3 regions of the Paenibacillus sp. E194 genome follow, and region 1 is predicted to be linked to each of the others. Evidence: riboswitches for the same ligand, from Rfam matches in the RefSeq annotation. Region 1 holds a riboswitch; each other region holds the start of a gene.

Evidence for each region. Region 1 has a riboswitch for cyclic di-AMP ahead of AZ66_RS09720 (3D domain-containing protein). Riboswitches for the same ligand answer to the same signal wherever they lie in the genome.
Region 2: another riboswitch for cyclic di-AMP. It lies ahead of kdpF (K(+)-transporting ATPase subunit F); the one in region 1 lies ahead of AZ66_RS09720 (3D domain-containing protein).
Region 3: another riboswitch for cyclic di-AMP. It lies ahead of AZ66_RS31915 (hypothetical protein); the one in region 1 lies ahead of AZ66_RS09720 (3D domain-containing protein).

What each region holds. Positions count from the first base shown of each region.
Region 1 is NZ_JMDX01000052.1:15,918-22,163, reverse strand. Features, by position in the region: gene rsmI (16S rRNA (cytidine(1402)-2'-O)-methyltransferase) at 1-237, shown strand, start outside; gene AZ66_RS09735 (AbrB/MazE/SpoVT family DNA-binding domain-containing protein) at 411-665, opposite strand; gene AZ66_RS09730 (HD domain-containing protein) at 972-2,255, shown strand; gene AZ66_RS09725 (TatD family hydrolase) at 2,284-3,051, shown strand; cyclic di-AMP (ydaO/yuaA leader) riboswitch at 3,245-3,448, shown strand; gene AZ66_RS09720 (3D domain-containing protein) at 3,766-4,893, shown strand; gene rnmV (ribonuclease M5) at 5,060-5,626, shown strand; gene rsmA (16S rRNA (adenine(1518)-N(6)/adenine(1519)-N(6))-dimethyltransferase RsmA) at 5,632-6,246, shown strand, end outside.
Region 2 is NZ_JMDX01000288.1:549-6,391, reverse strand. Features, by position in the region: partial or broken gene AZ66_RS25330 (glycosyltransferase family 2 protein) at 1-1,227, shown strand, start outside; gene AZ66_RS25325 (hypothetical protein) at 1,275-1,562, shown strand; gene AZ66_RS25320 (hypothetical protein) at 1,586-1,930, shown strand; gene AZ66_RS25315 (hypothetical protein) at 1,930-2,235, shown strand; gene AZ66_RS25310 (hypothetical protein) at 2,228-2,527, shown strand; cyclic di-AMP (ydaO/yuaA leader) riboswitch at 3,041-3,231, shown strand; gene AZ66_RS25300 (hypothetical protein) at 3,302-3,709, shown strand; cyclic di-AMP (ydaO/yuaA leader) riboswitch at 3,724-3,901, shown strand; gene kdpF (K(+)-transporting ATPase subunit F) at 4,202-4,282, shown strand; gene kdpA (potassium-transporting ATPase subunit KdpA) at 4,337-5,843, shown strand, end outside.
Region 3 is NZ_JMDX01000106.1:9,166-15,411, forward strand. Features, by position in the region: gene AZ66_RS15710 (FeoA family protein) at 152-406, shown strand; gene AZ66_RS15715 (FeoB small GTPase domain-containing protein) at 403-1,137, shown strand; gene AZ66_RS15720 (nucleoside recognition domain-containing protein) at 1,115-2,518, shown strand; gene AZ66_RS15725 (DUF2785 domain-containing protein) at 2,748-3,581, shown strand; gene AZ66_RS15730 (CAP domain-containing protein) at 3,699-4,250, opposite strand; gene AZ66_RS31915 (hypothetical protein) at 4,231-4,557, opposite strand; cyclic di-AMP (ydaO/yuaA leader) riboswitch at 4,564-4,693, opposite strand; gene dhaK (dihydroxyacetone kinase subunit DhaK) at 4,864-6,246, opposite strand, start outside.

The sequences.
Region 1 (6,246 bases):
TGCATTGCCTTTGTAAGCGAGCATCCTCCATTAGGAGAATGTTGTATCGTCGTCGAGGGCGCTGATGAGAATGGAGCTTCTCAAGATGCGGGACAAGCATGGTGGCACGAATTGACGGAAGAAGAGCATGTTGCGCATTATGAACGTGAACAGGGAGTATCACGCAAGGATGCAATGAAACTGGCAGCCAAGGATCGCGGTGTATCCAAACGAGATATCTATCAGGCTTTGTTATAGAACAAGAATGGATACAATGGATCATATGTGAAATATGCAGACAATAGAGGGGAAACCGTTGCTGTAAAACAAAAAAAGACCTCCATGGTGGGTTCAAAACCATGGAGGCATCAAGGAAGATATAAAAAGGTTAGAATTAACATATGTGATTAGAGCTATTATAACCTATTTTTTTATTTTGTCACAGGTTGTGGTATTTCTGATATACATTCGTGACAAACAATTTTTCCTTTAAAGTATGTAACGTTCTCTGCATTGCCGCAGAAGATGCATGCTGGCTCATATTTCTTAAGCATGATGCGCTCTCCGTCAACGTAAATTTCTAGCGCATCCTTTTCACCGATACCAAGGGTGCGGCGAAGCTCGATCGGAATGACGACACGACCTAGTTCATCTACTTTACGGACGATACCAGTGGACTTCATCATAGTTCAACGCTCTCCTCTTTGCTTTAGCATGAAATGTCATATTTCGACAAAATTCTTTTTGGCTGATTCTTATCGTACCAACCATTCCCAAATTAGTCAACCTAAAAAATGTATACTTGGCGTGCTAATTTATGGATTTTAGGTTTTTTTAGCTTATATTAAGCTGTTTTTAACGACGTAGCGTACACTTTTACACTCGTATGGTATTTTTTATGCAAAAATAAACAGAAACAAGAATAAACCAAATCTTTTCGACAATAAGGCAGACTATGTCGAAAAGGTTCGAATCGAAAGGAGTGATTTTCAATGTTATTAGAGGAAAAAGTGTTCAAGGATCCGGTTCACAATTATGTGCATGTTCAAGATCGAACAATTTGGGATTTGATTAACACGAGGGAATTCCAGCGGCTCCGCCGCATTCGCCAATTAGGAACTTCCTATTTAACATTCCACGGAGCAGAGCATAGCCGCTTTTCTCATTCTCTGGGCGTATACGAGATTACTCGGCGGATTATTTCTCAATTTGAACGAAACCAATATGAGGACTGGCCGCAGGAAGAGAGGCTGGTTGCCTTATGTGCTGCATTGCTTCATGATGTGGGCCATGGACCATTCTCTCATTCCATTGAAGAGGCCTTCGATATGTTTCATGAAGATTGGACATACCGCATTATAATAGAAGATACCGATATCAACCGCGTGCTGAGACAAGTAGATCCACAGCTCCCAACCAAGGTGGCATCAGTGATTCGTAAGACATATGAGCGGCCGATTGTCGTGAATTTGGTATCCGGCTCCCTTGATGCGGATCGTATGGACTATTTGCTGCGGGATGCATACTTTACCGGTGTTAATTACGGTACATTCGATATCGATCGTATTCTAAGGGTGCTGCGACCGCTTAAGGATCGGATTGTAGTCAAAGAGAGCGGCATGCACGCAGTAGAGCATTACTTGCTAGCTCGATATGAGATGTACTGGCAAGTCTACTTCCATCCGGTAACCCGAAGCTCGGAGATGTTACTGCGCCTGATTTTCAAACGAGCCAAAGAATTGTATTTGGGTGGATACACTTTTCAATATTTCCTCTCTCCACTAGATTCTTTATTTGAAGGAACGATTACGACGGAACAATATGTCCAAATGGATGAGGCATTTGTGCAGACCGCATTCATGCAGTGGACAAGGGAGAAGGATGAACGTCTCGTTGACTTGTGCCAGCGATTCATGGAGCGTAAACTATATAAATATATTGAAATCGAACAGATGGATGACGATTTACAGGAACAATTGCGGGCAGAGTGGTCGCAAATTGGGCTTGATCCAAACTATGAACTTATGTTCGATTCCCCCTTCGACAAGCCCTATGATGTATATCGAAAGGGAGATGCCCGTTCACAGCAACATATTATGCTATGGGGACGGGATCAGCAAATTGTAGAGCTGTCCAAGAAATCGGATATTGTACGTTCCATTAGCGGCATTCGCCGTGGAAAACACTATATCTATTTCCCAATGGACAAGCTTCTAGAAGTCTCGAATCACCTTACGGAAGATACAAGGCGTATGTTTATACGCCGCAACCATTAGATCGATTTACAAGAAGGAGCGCATAAACGTGTTATTTGATACGCATACGCATTTAGACAGCAGCAATTTTGACGAGGATCGCGATCAGGTTATCACACGGGCCGTTGAACAAGGGGTGACCCGTATGGTTAACATCGGGTTCAATCGAGAGACGATCCCGACGACGATGGCGTTGGCGGAGAAATATGAGTTCATCTATGCAGCTGTGGGCTGGCATCCGGTAGATGCGATAACGATGAAGCCGGAGGATATAGACTGGATCGCCAAGCTAACGGAACATGAGAAGGTTGTGGCGATTGGCGAGATCGGACTGGACTATCACTGGGATACTTCTCCGAAGGATGTTCAGCACCGTGTATTCCGCGAGCAAATTGGGTTGGCGCGAGAATTGAAGATGCCGATCATTATTCATAATCGTGAGGCGCACGAAGATGTAATCCGCATCTTGCGCGAGGAGAAGGCTCACGAAGTAGGGGGCATCATGCACTCCTTCTCAGGTAGCTGGGAAACAGCGAAGATGTGTCTGGATATGGGCTTCTACCTTTCATTTGGAGGACCCGTTACGTTTAAAAATGCAAAACAGCCGAAAGAAGTACTTGTTAAGGTTCCGAATGACCGATTGCTTGTGGAGACAGATTCCCCCTATTTGACTCCCCATCCGTTCCGAGGCAAGCGTAATGAGTCCGCATATGTGCGTCTTGTTGCAGAGGTTGCAGCAGAGCTGAAGGGTATGGAATTTGAAGAATTTTGCAGAATGACGACTCAAAATGCTATGACATGTTTTGACATCACGTGAAAACGGGCCAAAAACAAGTGAAAAAAAGACATCGGCCATAAAATAAGTGGATTTCATTATGAAAAACGGATTAAGTTACATTTTTTTAACCATTTTTCGCGAAAAACGGAATTGCTACTGTCTTTACAAGAAGATTGCAAACACGATATGATTTCTCACAGATGTTATTACACAATTCAATATTGTTCCAACTAATTCAGTATCGCTTAATCTCCATGAAGTGGAGAGCGGGGGAACCAGAGTGTGAACGACATGACATGAGTACATGTTCATTCACACGGATTAATTCCTTGGGGTGAATTAGGGACGACCGAGCCATGAGCCGGTTGGTTCCGATAGGGCGACTCTCAAGCCCGAACCCGACAGCTAACCTCGTCAGCGTACCGAGAGAGGGTTCCTCGCGTCCTACACTGTTGACGTTTGGGTTTCTATTACGGAAGCCGCGAAAGAGTCTCCTCTTACGAAGGGCTTCTTTTGTTTACTCTCAAACATTCTTTTTTTGAATAATGAGAATAAAGACGTCATAGGGTGTAAGAAATAGGAGGTGGGAGCAGCCAATACTGAAACGTTGGTACGGAGATTTCGGCATTGTCTTGAACGATTACATGCTCGTTTATGGCAAGTGAAGTCTCTCGTAAACATTCTTGAAATAGTCGCGTCAGATGGAATCATGCAGAGCACTCGACGGCGGGACTATGTAAGGAGGACCGAGAAATGGGACAGATCGTGAACAACGAAACCCATGAACCCCGATCATCCAGCATGTCACTCGCATTGCGATGGAAGCATGAAAATGTACGTGTTATCACCGTTATTGCAGCTGTAGCAATCGTGATCACATTAATAGCAGTCTTGACTTGGTATAATGTAACGAAGAAGACAGTGGCTGTGCTCGTTGATGGACAAGAGCGTTCAGTCGAAACTCGCCTAGATACGCTTCGCAATGTTTTGGATGAGCATGCGATAGCGCTTGGGGCATACGATGTAGTATCGAAGCCGCTTGATGCAGAAATTGCTGATGGAGATCGAGTTATTATTGAACGCGCTTTGCCTATCCAAATTACAGCGGATGGGAAGAAAGAAACACAATTTACGACGAAGAAGTCGGTGCATGATGCACTAACTTCGCTGCAAATCCAGGTGAATCCTGAAGATAAGGTATTCCCTTCTAAGCGTGCCTCTATTTCGAAGGACATGGACATTCGCATTGTTCGTGTCAGCAAGAAGATGGAAGAGCGTAAAGTGAAGGTTCCTTATCAAGTGGTGAAGCAGGCAGATGCTACTCTCCTTAAGGGGAAGACCAAGACGGTTCAAGATGGAAAAGAAGGCTTGGTTGTCCAGAAAGTACAGAAAACGTACGAGGATGGTAAGCTCGTATATTCGCAGATGGTCGACAAATCCGTTCATACAAAACAAGTGAATCAAGTGATAGCCTACGGAACGAAGAAGGAACCGGAAGTTGCTGTTCTGTCAATGAACGCGCAGGAAGACGATTCTGACAATGTTTCCAGTGGCGACAAAGATTTTAACTATAAAAAAGTGCTGAAGAACGTTCAACTGACGGCGTATACGGAATCTGAGGGATCGGCTGGTGCGAAGACAGCATCTGGCGCGATGGTATCAGAAGGTCGTACTATCGCGGTTGATCCGAAGGTCATTCCGCTCGGCTGGTGGGTATATATCGAAGGGATTGGATTCAGACGTGCTGAAGATACAGGTGGCGCGGTCAAGGGGAAAATTATCGATGTATACTTCGACAGCAAGAAGGCGGTCAGCAAGTTCGGACGCAAGAAGGGGTACACCGTATACGTGGTTGGCCCAGTCAAGCCGGAATCGAACTAATGCACAAGGTATGCAGCCGTGTGTAATTAGGATATAGTAATGAATAATGATTTATGTCATGCTAAGAAGAGGGGACACCCTCTTCTTTTGTTGTTTATTTATGAATGGAAAGTAAGGGAAGGATGCGGAATTAGGAAGCAGCCTTGTGGTGAGAGGAGCAAGCATATTGATACGCGAAGTAATAGTTGTAGAAGGCAAAGATGATACCGTTGCCATTCACCGTGCCGTTGAAGCGGATACGATTGAGACGGGTGGATCGGCGATTAATGATACAACGATAAAACGCATCGCATTGGCCCAAGAGCGCCGAGGCGTTATTATTTTTACGGATCCAGATCATGCAGGGGAGAAAATTCGGAAGACGATAGCCGAACGTGTACCTGGGTGCAAGCACGCTTTCCTGCCTAGACATGAGGCGATAGCTAAAGGGGATCTTGGTGTGGAGAATGCAAAGCCAGAAGCGATTCGCCGTGCCTTAGAGCAGGTTCGCTCCGAGATGCCAAGCATGACGTCAGAGTTGACGTGGACGGATCTCGTGGAAGCGGGATTGACGACGCATGCAGGCTCTGCGGAACGCAGACGGCAGTTAGGTGAAATATTGGGCATTGGATACTGCAACGCGAAGCAGATGCTTAAGCGCTGCGGTGTGTTCCAGATCGGACGAGAGGAATTTGAGAACGCCTTGCGGAAGCTGAACCAATTCGAGCAGGGACAATGTGCAGAAGGAGAATAGATAGAATGACGCAGACGAAAATAGATATTGCAACACCGAATCGCACGAAAGACATTATACGCAAGCATGGGTTTTCATTTAAGAAAAGCTTAGGGCAGAACTTCCTAATTGATATGAACATTTTGCACCGTATTGTGGATGCTGCAGAGCTTGATGATGTGACAGGTGCCCTGGAGATTGGGCCTGGGATTGGTGCGCTTACGGAGCAGCTCGCTAAGCGCGCTCGTCGTGTAACAGCAGTCGAGATCGATCAGCGCTTGCTTCCGATATTAGGGGAAGTGCTGGAGCCCTATGAACATGTCCATGTTGTACATGGGGATGTATTGAAGGTGGATTTGCATGAATTGTTCCGCGAACAGTTCCAGGATGTCGAGCGGGTAAGTGTTGTGGCCAACTTGCCCTATTATGTGACGACACCGATTATGATGAAGCTTCTGGAGGAGCGTCTACCGCTCAAGAACATCGTCGTCATGATTCAGAAGGAAGTTGCAGAGCGAATGGCAGCGAAGCCGGGAGGCAAGGATTACGGCAGCTTAAGTGTGGCTGTTCAATATTTTGCAGAGCCGGAGCTTGTATGCACCGTACCGCATACGGTGTTCATCCCGCAGCCAAATGTAGAA
Region 2 (5,843 bases), on a different contig from region 1:
GCGGGTCAAGAACGGTATGGCACCCCATTTGACGGAACGAGCATCATTTTACCTGTTTATAATCAACGGAATCAGCTGGAGCAGTGCTTGGACAGTATTTTCTCGAATACGGACAGACCGATCGAAGTGATCGTTGTTGATGATGCCTCAACCGATGATACTCTGACCTATCTGCAAAGGCTTAGCGGACAGATTCGATATCACAGCCATGAGACCAATCGAGGTCTGGCAAGTGCAATTAATACTGGATTGATGATGTCCAAAGGCAGCACGATATGCATATTGAACAGTGATACGCTCGTAACGCCGAATTGGTTGTCCGGTATGCTGAATTGCTTACACAGCAACATAGAATTTGGTATGGTTGGATCAGTGTCGAACCGTGTTGCCGGCGAACAGCAGATACCTGTGCCTTACGAACATGTCAAAGATATGTATGACTTTGCTGCTGAATATAATATCCCGGATGCAAGCCGGTGGCACAGCACAGATCGTTTGTTCCATGTGTGCCGCCTTATGCGCCGCAGCACATTTGAAGCGAATGGATACTTTGATGAGCGATTTGAGAATAGCGGATTTGCAGATGAAGATTATCATTTGCGCATGCGGATGGTAGGGCTCAAGCTTATCGTATCAGGGGACGTATTTATCCACCGCTCGTTCCATGCAAGCCTGCAGGAGCAGGACGGTCACACCCAATCTAGTCAGGATAAGCATGCGGCTTTCTTTCAAGAGAAGTGGGGCAATGCTTATGATTGGCTTCAGCGTATTCGTACGCAGCATGGGATGCTTGCGGGACGGCAATGTCAGGCATTTTATCCGTCTCAGGTGGCAGTTACTGGACTAAACGATGCAAATTATTGGATTGAAAATGGGGCAAAACGTCCTGTTCAAGGGGAGTTACGTATTCCGATTGTACGGGTAAGTCAGCTTGAATTGCGGGGATGGCCAACAGGAGTACCGATTGAGGCTGCTGCGGTTGCGCAGAAATGGAGTAAACAGCATGAAACAGAGGGAAAGATTCCTGACGGTGCTGTATTCAAAACGGAACTAGGCAAGTATTATCGTCGTGAGGGTGAAGCATGCAGAGAGCTTGTTAGTGATCATGCGCTGAACCGCTGGGGATTCGCTGATAAGGTAGCAATCCGTACGGAACATGAGAGAAGCGACCTTACGGAACAGTTGCCAATTATGGCGCACCCGGTCATTCATTCCTATCATATTTGAGGAATTGAAGAGTGGAAGTTAGGCCTTGTGCTTGGGAGGGGAGAATATTGCAACATTTCATCACGGACATGATTGGTCAAATGTCATATACGCAGCGGCATATGGCGCGCGTGCTTGACGCAGAGCGGCATGTAGCGGTTCGCATGGCGCAAATCGTGCATGCACTGCCGGATGTTGACCCTCAATTCGGGGGGGAGAACGATTATAAGGAATACTCCCAGGCATTAACGAAAAGTATCGTTGCTTATCTGAACGGAATTGCAGAGCTAGAGGAAGCGATGGCGGAACAGCTGCAGCATGTGTTGAAGGAGATTTCGGATGATGCAGAGGAATAATGCGCATGCAAGGGGGGATCTGCATGAATAGAGAACAGTCCTATCACGTCATTCTGGAGTCTATGGCCAAGATGCAGGGCAATGTGGCGAAGATCCTAGAAGCAAAAGCGGTAGAGGCCGAGAAGATGCGCAACTGGACGTTGAATCATATGACAGAGCACTCGTTCACGAATCATCGGGAACAGATTGTCGAACCTCTTGACGTGCATGCACAAGTGGTTGAAGTAATCGAGAGTTTGACGAAGCTGCAAGTCAGTCTATCCCACAATATGAAGGTACTGCTCCGGCGGGAGGAATCCGAGGGTTACGGAGATAGCCTCGGAGGGGGCTTGTTGAATGGAGAGTTCGGGATAGGAGACAAAATGTAATGGCTGCAGCGCACGAGGAGCAGCAGGTGCAGATTGAAATGATCAAGGCCATTGTACAGAGCCAATCCGCATTGGCACGTATGTTGAATCAAATGGCTGACCTTACAGCACATTCAGAAGCTGCAACGAAATTGCTTAAGGACAATATTCGTCTGTTGTCCATGTATCAGCTTGCACTATGCGGCATGGTCACAGGTTTTCAGACCCGTATTCGCAAGACAGGCACAGCTGCGCCTCCATGGCTGCATCCGGATTGTCAATTCGAGGAGATGAGAGTGGAGGAGGGAGAAGTTGCAAGTGAATAAGCAGAAGCGAGCACAGAGATCCCGGCGGCAAATGGGACAGCAGAAGCTGGTTAGCGGCACTGCATCAACGGGAAGCGTAAGGAAAGTGAGCAAGCAGGTTCCGCAACGGAAATTGCAACGCCGTCTTCAGGTTGTGAACCAGCCCGAGTGTCGGCGTACAACGAAGCAAATTGCCTCAACACATTCGACTCATCACCGCATTCAACATCCTGCATTTCAAGATGGATATCGGGTGGGGTATGCGAAGGGATATGAAGATGCACATCAACTGTCCTATGCCAATCAATCATAACGAAGTGAACAGTCTGACACTTGCATAGGCAAGAGGAGGGCTGTTTTTTAATGGATGTCGAGCGATAGGATTCGGGTAAGAAGGAACTTGAAACAAATATAATATCACATGTCGGTAAACGGAGTAGAACGATGCGCAGTTGTAAGCTTGCGCACCGTCAGAAATTCGAAGTTGGTTTACATTTCCCTTCAAGTTGGGTTCAAGAAGGGAGACGCCGCTTCTAACTTGAATGTGGCTCCATTTGTAAATAGAATCAAATCCAGGAAATCCAAACAAATGGTCAAACAAAGCGTTTACATACAGGTATTTATTTAAATTTCTTTGTTTTGCTCATGAAATCATCGCCGCATAAGCAAAGTTGAGAAATTGCGAGGTAATGATGCTGTAATGAGAGATAAGATGGGATTAGTTGATCACAATTGCCCGGAAATGGAGAAATTATGGTTTTCATTTCATTTACAGCAGGAGGGGAAAGGCGTAAGATTCAGTTCAGCAACAACAACGTTATCCGTTGCGTCTCAATCGCTGAATTCCGCAGGAAGCGGAAGCGGGGGAACCAATGAAGCGAATGGAGCTGAGTGGACAGTCAGCAGCCACCGTTCGCATGGGGTGAATCCGGCACAGGATCGCTGTTCCTGGCTGGTAGGGCGACTCTTCGCGCCCGAATCCGTCAGCTAACCTCGTAAGCGTACGGGAGAGGCGCGCCTGATCATATGGCGACGCACCTCTTTCTTGCAAGTAGGGCTTCGGACAGATGAACAGGAGGAACTGGATATGTACGATGCGGACCGGGTCATTACAGTGTTCGCAGGCTGTGAGACGGGGATTGAATTCATACGTCAGTTGAAAGGAGCAGGATATTCGGTTGCGGGTATTGCCCATAATGGGCGATTGGCAACGCGATTGGAAGGTGTTGGCGTTCATTCCGTATGCCGAATCAATACGACGGAGCCGAAGGCGTGGGCCGTCCCTCATGTCCCGATTGGCCGAATCTATGTGTTTGAACAGAGCTTTGCGCTTTCCTGCCGGCTTCTTCAAATATGCCGGCAATGGACGACGGATCCGATCACAATCGTGACGAAGCGTCATCATCCGCAGTCGATCTACCGATTGCTTGGTGCAAATTACGTCATTTATACGCAATCGGATCAAGTTTCATTTTTACTATCAGATATCATCTAATTTATCCATATAGGCAATGCTCACCGCTGAATCCCATTCATGGGAACGGGGGAACCAACGTTAGTGCGCCAGCTGTACATCTGCAGTTCGCGCAAGGGGTGAATCCGGCACAGGAATCCGTTCCTGGCCGGTAGGGCGACTCTTCGCGCCCGAATCCGTCAGCTAACCTCGTAAGCGTCCAAGGAGGCAGCCTTTATTTCGTCGTGGAACATTACGCGCACGTTTATTTGACGATGCGCGAAATAGGCCACACGGAAAGGGTCCCTCTTTCCGTGTGGCTTTTTGTGTTGCCTGCGCGTTCCTACTGAGCAGGAAGTCTTGGTAGGAGCGGGATCGCGGCAGCATTGCCTGGAGAGATGAGAACCTTATTCAGGAGGAGGAAGGGACTATGTTTGATGCAGTCATGATGATTCTTCTCGCACTGCTTGGACTAAGCGTATTGGGTATTCTCCATTGGTGCAAGACGGAAGTGGAGGAACGGGGTGATCGCTCATGATGATCGTGTTATTCACCTTGATTACGGCGCTGTTCATTTATTTGCTATATGCCTTAGTCAAACCGGAACGATTTTAGTTTGGGCAGAGTGATTGTTGATATTTGTACATTAGAGAAGGGTGGAACGGAACAATGAGTGCAATCGAATGGATCGCCATTGGAATTACCTTATTGCTTGCCTTGGCGATAGCGCGTCCGATCGGAATATATATGGCAGGGGTGTTTGACAATAGCGGAGCTCCAAGACCGCTGGATCTTGTATTTGGTCCGATAGATCGTTTTTTGTTTAAGTGTTTCGGCATTAAGGATCAATCGCAAAGCTGGAAGGCATACGCCTTTACGGCAGTTGCCACGAACGTGCTGATGATTGTGGTGACATATGCAATATTCCGCCTTCAAGGGGTATTGCCGCTCAATCCGAATGGCATTCCTGGCATGGAACCGGGAGTAGCATTCAATACGGCGATCAGCTTCATGGCGAATACGAACTTGCAGCACTATAGCGGTGAAAGTGGACTTTCTCCGCTGTCACAAATGACGGGCATTATTTTCTTGATGTTTACGTCACCTGCTACTGCGCTAGCGGCAGTAATGGCCATTATACGAGGGTTGACTGGCAAGCCGCTCGGCAACTTTCTGGCTGACTTAGTTCGTTCGATTACACGGATCTTTATGCCAATTGCTATTGTTGCCAGCATCCTGTTCATCTGGAATGGTACGCCGCAATCCTTGAGTCCAATGGATACTGCAGTCACGGTTGAAGGAGCAGAGCAGCATATTCCGCTTGGGCCCGTAGGCTCGATGATGTCGATTAAGGAGCTTGGCAACAACGGCGGTGGCCATTATGGAGCGAACTCAGCACATCCATTTGAGAATCCGAATGGTGCAACGAATGTACTTCATATTCTGCTTATGCTGATGCTCTGCACAGGGTTGCCGTTTACCTACAGCCGCATGGTCGGCAACAAGAAGGAAGGGCGTGTGCTGTTCGTCTCCATGGCGATTCTGTTCCTGATTATGCTCGGATCATCTCTTACAGCCGAACATATGGGCAATCCTGTGCTTAACGCAGCAGGATTGAGTGGAACAGGTAGTATGGAAGGGAAGGAAGTTCGTATTGGCGTTGCCCAGTCCTCACTGTATTCGGTCGTTACGACTGCATCAGAGACGGGCGGTGTCAACAATATGCATGATACGCTGACACCGCTTGGCGGCTTGATCCCGATGGCGAATATGATGCTGAATACCGTATTCGGCGGCGTCGGTGCGGGATTTATGAACGTGCTGCTGTACGTCATGATTGCCGTGTTTTTATCAGGCCTCATGGTTGGGCGGACACCTGAATTTTTGGGACGCAAGCTGGAAAGTAAGGAGATGAAACTGCTTGCGGTTACCCTGTTGGTACATCCCATATTGATTCTCGTACCAACGGCGATTGCAGTTGCCACACAAGCGGATACCCTGTCCAATCCAGGATTCCACGGATTGTCTCAAGCGTTGTATGAGTTTACGTCTTCTGCGGCGAACAATGGTTCTGGCTTTGAAGGATTGGGAGATGCAACGCCGTTTTGGAACATTTCCACAGGTATTGTCATGTTCTTGGGGCGCTACGTATCGCTCGTTACGCTCCTTGCCGTAG
Region 3 (6,246 bases), on a different contig from region 1:
TTTTGCATCGGGGAAAGTTTTTGTTGCCCAACAAACATAGTTGACCTATACTAATGAAGTGGCATGAATGGAAAAATTCCGCTTTTTTTTGGGACAAATCTTGCACTGGGCAAACTTTTTAGGACATGGTGAAATCAGGAGAGTGAATCAAATGCATTCAAATGTCGTAACGCTATACAGTGCTGGCACAGGCCAGCATGTACGGTTGAATCGAATCGAAGTTCAAGGAGTACTACGGAGAAGATTGCTTGATCTCGGTTTTGTTCCAGGCAATGTGATCGAAGTGCTGCAGCGCAGTCCGCTCGGCGATCCGATCGCATTCCGAGTCAATAATACAACGATAGCGCTTCGCATGGAAGAAAGCACACTTATGTATGGGGAAATAGTTGGGAGCGATGATCAATGACGAAACAATATACGGTTGCCTTAGCCGGCAACCCGAATACCGGTAAAAGCACCCTGTTCAATACCCTTACAGGAATGCGGCAGCATACGGGGAACTGGGCGGGCAAAACCGTTCTAACTGCAGAAGGCCACTTCAATCACGAAGGCACTTCTTATAAAATGGTCGACTTGCCAGGTACGTATTCACTCTATTCCAATTCCGCCGACGAGGAAGCGGCTCGGGATTATATTATTTTTGAGAAACCCGATGTGACACTCGTCGTTCTGGACGCGACATCACTGGAACGGAATCTGAACTTGGCACTGCAAGTGATAGAAATGACCAACCGAGTTGTCGTCTGCATTAACTTGATGGACGAGGCGAAGCGACTCGGTGTTAAGATCGACATTAACGAGATCGAGAAGAAGCTCGGTGTTCCCGCAGTTACGATCTCTGCACGACACCGTACTGGGATTGATCAAATGATGGAGAAAATTAAGGGCGTGGCTTCCGGCAAGATTGTACCTGCCCCGCTGCTCGTGCAATATAACGAGGATATAGAAGAGAAAATCGCAGAACTAGAACCGATCATTCGGGAGAAGCTTGGCACGACATTTCCAACAAGATGGATTGCGCTTCGTCTGCTTGACGGTGATGAGAGCTTGATCAATTCAATGAGATCCAGATGGAATTCGCCGGTCGCAGATACCGCGAAGGGAGTTGTTTCGTATGGCCACACCGCTTGCCACTAATTCAGATTCATTGGACTCCTTATTGTCCAGAGCACGCACTCTTGCAAGCGGAGAAGCAATTCGGGACGGAATTGTAACGGATATTTATCGTACGACGCGGGATATATGCAGTGCAGCCGTTGTCTATGAAGACAAGAAGAAATTAAAAAGCACATACCGGTTAGATAAGATTCTAACCTCTCCGATCTGGGGCTTCCCGATCATGCTCGCCATCTTGGGTGTTGTATTTTGGTTGACGATTGCTGGGGCGAATGTTCCGTCGGAAATGATATTTTCCTTCTTCGAAGTGATTGAAGGGTACTTAAACACTGCATTTGAAGCGATGAATGCTCCTGCTTGGCTGCATGGCATTCTTGTACTCGGCTTATATCGCGGTACATCATGGGTAATTAGTGTGATGCTGCCGCCTATGGCTATTTTCTTCCCTATTTTCGCGTTACTTGAGAATTTCGGGTATCTGCCTCGAGTTGCATTCAACATGGATCGACTATTCAAAAAGTCAGGCGGTCACGGAAAGCAGGCCTTGACGATGTCGATGGGCTTCGGATGCAATGCAGCAGCGATCTTGTCTACACGGATTATCGAATCGCCACGAGAACGTATGCTTGCGATTTTAACGAATAATTTCGTACCATGTAACGGCAGATGGCCGACCCTGATTCTGCTGTCCTCTCTGTTCATGGCAGCAGGTGTAGCAAGCGGAATGCAGACGATCGTAACCGCAGCTATCGTGATGGGCATGGTTATGATTGGGATTGTTGTCACCTTGACCGTATCTTGGGTCATGTCCAAAACAGCACTGCGCGGTGTGCCCACACATTATACGCTTGAACTTCCACCGTACCGCAGACCGCAAGTCTGGAAGACGATTTTATTGTCATCCCGTGATAAATCGCTTAACGTATTGACTCGCGCTGTCGTTATTGCGGCACCAGCCGGCGTTCTGACTTGGATTCTTGGCAACGTATTTGTCGGTGGCGACAGCATATTGAATCATATGGCTTCATTCTTCGACCCATTCGCCCATGCTATTGGCTTAGATGGATTCATCGTTATGGCATTCCTGCTCGGCTTGCCTGCGAACGAGGTTGTCCTTCCTATCTTGCTAATGGGCTACTTGTCCTCTGGGGCAATGGTTGATGCAGATGGAATGGAGAACATCAAGGAAATCTTCCTGCAGCATGGATGGACATGGTTGACTGCATTGAATATGATGCTGTTCTCCTTGCTCCACTACCCTTGCGGAACGACACTATTCAACATTTATAAAGAAACGAAGAGTGCAAAATGGACAATATTGTCTGCCGTTATTCCGCTTGGAATCGCTATAGCTGTCACCTTCGCCACGGCTCAGCTCGCTAGAGCCTTCGGTTGGGTATAAAGTTATCTCTCTCCCCCTAAACGATAATGTTCAGGGGGGTTCTTATTCATTCCCTCCTCAATTGCTAACTATACCGTATTGCTAGAAACCATGATTTCGTTCGTTACTACCATTCGTATACATATACATTTCTTTCCTATCATGTTAAAATGATCATCTCATTCTTTTTATGATTATTCATTAGCGAATACAAATACCTAAACATATCTTTAATGGGGGGATTCATTTCATGGACAAGCAGCAGCTGCACTCGATCGTGGAGCATCAATATAAGCTACCAATCGAAATCGAACAATATGAAGCCGTACAACAAGTAGTCAGCCTACTTGGCTCTACAGATCCTGAATTGAGGGATGATCTTGCATATGGGATATTGTATGAATGGCTGATTACACAAAAAATCCTGACCGCTGGACAACTGACAGAGCTTCTTCATCAGACGTTATCAGACCAAATGCTTTTCAAAGGAATTGGGACTGCTGAGAACGATTCGGTCTTCCAACGTACATTCTCCGCCCTCTTACTCGCACTGCTTCTGAAGCGTGATGAACAACAGCCTTATATAAGCAAGCCTTTATATGAACACATTGCGAAGCGAGTTGTTGATTATTGCATGCAGGAGAACGATTATCGCGATTATGTAGAAGTTAAGGGATGGGCTCATGCTCCAGCTCACATCGCAGATGTCATGGCTGCTTGTGTACGTATTCCACACATTGGCCCAGAGGAATGCACGAAGCTTCTCGGTGCGATTGAGCACATGCTTCTTCATGCGAATCATATCTTGCGAACACAGGAAGATGAACGAATGGCGACAGCCGTCGTGTCAATGCTTGAGCTTAATAAGTTGTCGTTCACGTCCTATTGCGCGTGGCTTATGCAGGTAGAGCTGCCCAATGAAGACAAAGAGATTTTTCGCTGTAGACGCATAAATGTTAAAAATTTTGCTCGATCTGTATGGATGCGTGCAGCAATGAGAGAATTAATCGATCCAACAACAGAATGGCACAATTGGTATAACATTGAAAAGAAACTGAATCCGGTCTTCAACAGAGACATATAAGATCAACTTCATTTCTGTTACATTCCTCGTTATTCTCTTGTAGAGCGCCTGAATGAATACAAAAAAGACCTGCACTTACCTGCAGGTTCTTGATGTGATATCTACATACTTAACTCGTTAGCCTGTGAATGCTTGTACCCACACGCCATTGTAGTATGCAACACCGATGGAAGTGAAGCTCGAGCTCAGGATGTTCTTGCGGTGCCCATCGCTGTTCATCCATGCGTTCATTACTTCTTGCGGATTACGTTGGCCTTTGGCAATGTTCTCACCAGCAGTATTGAAATTGACACCTTGTGCTCTCATCAGATCGAATGGGGAGCCAAGTGTTGGAGATTGATGGTCAAAGTAGTTGTTATCATTCATGTCTTTCGCCTTGATCATTGCTACTTTGTTCAATTGTGCATCGGATTTCAACGGCTGCAAACCAGCATTCGCACGTTCTTGGTTCACCAAATCGATAACTTGGCTAGCGAAGTCACTGTTCGCATTGTTGTTGTCTTGTGGCGTAGTTGGTTTATTGTCACCAGGTGTTACTGGTTTTTCAGCTTCTGGCTTGTTTACTTCTGGTTTGTTAACCTCAGGCTTTTCAACTTCAGGTTTCTCGATTTCTGGCTTCTCTACCTCAGGTTTCTCAACTTCAGGTTTGTTAGCTTCTGGCTTTTTCAACTTCAGGTTTGTTTACTTCCGGCTTGTCCACCTCTGGCTTTTGAACTGGAGGCGGAACGATTGGCTTGTTCCCAATTTCTTTATGAATGGCTTCCATCCATTTGGACAAGATTTGCTTCAATTCCGAGTTATCTTGGAATACTTTATCAAAGTCCATATTCATACCCAGGTTTGAACAATTCGAGTTCATCATTGGATTCGGCTGTTGCACTGGGCTAACGGGTGCTGCCATAGCAGAGTTCGCTGCCATAACCGGTGCCAATGCAATCGCACTTGTAATTACAACTTTCTTAAATGTCTTCTTCATCCTGTACATCTCTCCCTTTGCAGCCTGCGAGGTTAGCTGTCGGGTTCGGGTTAAAGTGGACTCCCCTGTCGCTATACGACTTCACCCCAATGAATCGGTTCCCCCGCGCTCTGACGAGCTTCGGCTTGTTTTGTGGTACGTTTCCGATCCTAACACGGATAATACAGGAGATCATTTCAAATATATTGTAATTAATTATAATATCTTCCAAACACAAAGAACCGGAGTAAGCTAGACTCACTCCGGTTCTACTTTTCTAGTATTCCATTTGGTCGGAAATTGATCTATTCCTAATCCTCTCGCTGCTTACTTGATCACTTGGGACAACGCTGTGAAAATCACGCCAAGCGCATAGGCACCAGCATCAGGATAGCCAAGACTCCGTTCGCCAACCGTACCTGCTCTTCCCATACGAGCTACAATTGTCTCTGTATACTTTGCACCTTGAACAGCAGCCTCTGCTGCTTTCACAGAAGCAGTCTTCACGTCATCGCCCTCAGACGCACTCTGTACCCACGCATCTGCAAATGGAGCCAATGCATCGACAAGTGTCTTATCCCCAACTACAGCTCCTCTTCCAAATGAGCGCTCGCCCGTGTCTTGAATGCCTTTAACAACTGCTTGCATCATTTGTGCAAATTCAGAAACGGTCAATTCTACGCGTTCGCCCGCGAACTTGCTGGCTGCACGGAATGCTGAACCCCAGATTGGGCCGGAAGCGCCGCCGCAATGCTCCATAATAACTAACGAGCAAGCATGGAGGAAGCTGCCCATGTTGTCTGAATGATGTGCAATGATGTCATACCATTCTCTTTTCAATTGCTTGAAGCCTTTCGCCACACTCATACCGAAGTCGCCATCACCTGCATGTGAATCCAACTCGCAGAATGGAACTTCATTTTCAATGATGATTTCACTCATCTTGTCTGTTAGATAGATCAAGTTATTAACGGTGAACACATTATGTTCGACCTTCGAGAAGGCCTCGTCCGTCTCTACTGTGAAGGATACCTCGTGGCTCGCAGTTACTGCTTCGGACATCTCCTCAGGATGGATTGGTTCAAATGAACCGCTCACCTGCAATGCAGGCGTATTGCAGCTTGCTTCGAGGTAATGCTTAAGCTGTTCATCCAAGCGGATAACCGACACCGACGCGCCAGCCATATCGATACTTGTCATGTAGTTGCCTACGAATACTTTAACAAGAGTAATTTGTTGTGCATGAATCTCCCGAACTACGGCGTTCGCCAGCAAGTATAGTTCTTGCAGCGGGGATCCGCCAAATCCGTTAATCAGCACGGCTAGCTCCTGCTCAGAGCCTGCTGTAATCTTCATGTCACGGAACAAATCCGCAACCATTTTCTTCGCCAGTTCGTTAGCAGAAGCAATCTTCTCTCGGCGAATGCCAGGCTCCCCATGAATTCCTACGCCGTACTCGATCTCATCGTCATTCAACTGGAACGTTGGTGTTCCTTTCGCTGGAACTGTGCATGAGGTAAGCGCGAATCCAATACTTCTTGTGTTGTCGATCGCGTGCTGAGCAATCGCCTTCACTTCTGCAAGCTCCAAGCCCTCTTCAGCGGCCGCACCTGCAATTTTATGAACGAGCACTGTCCCTGCAACACCTCTGCGGCCAACCGTGTATAGACTGTCCTCTACAGCTATATCGTCGTCCACTTTGACATAATC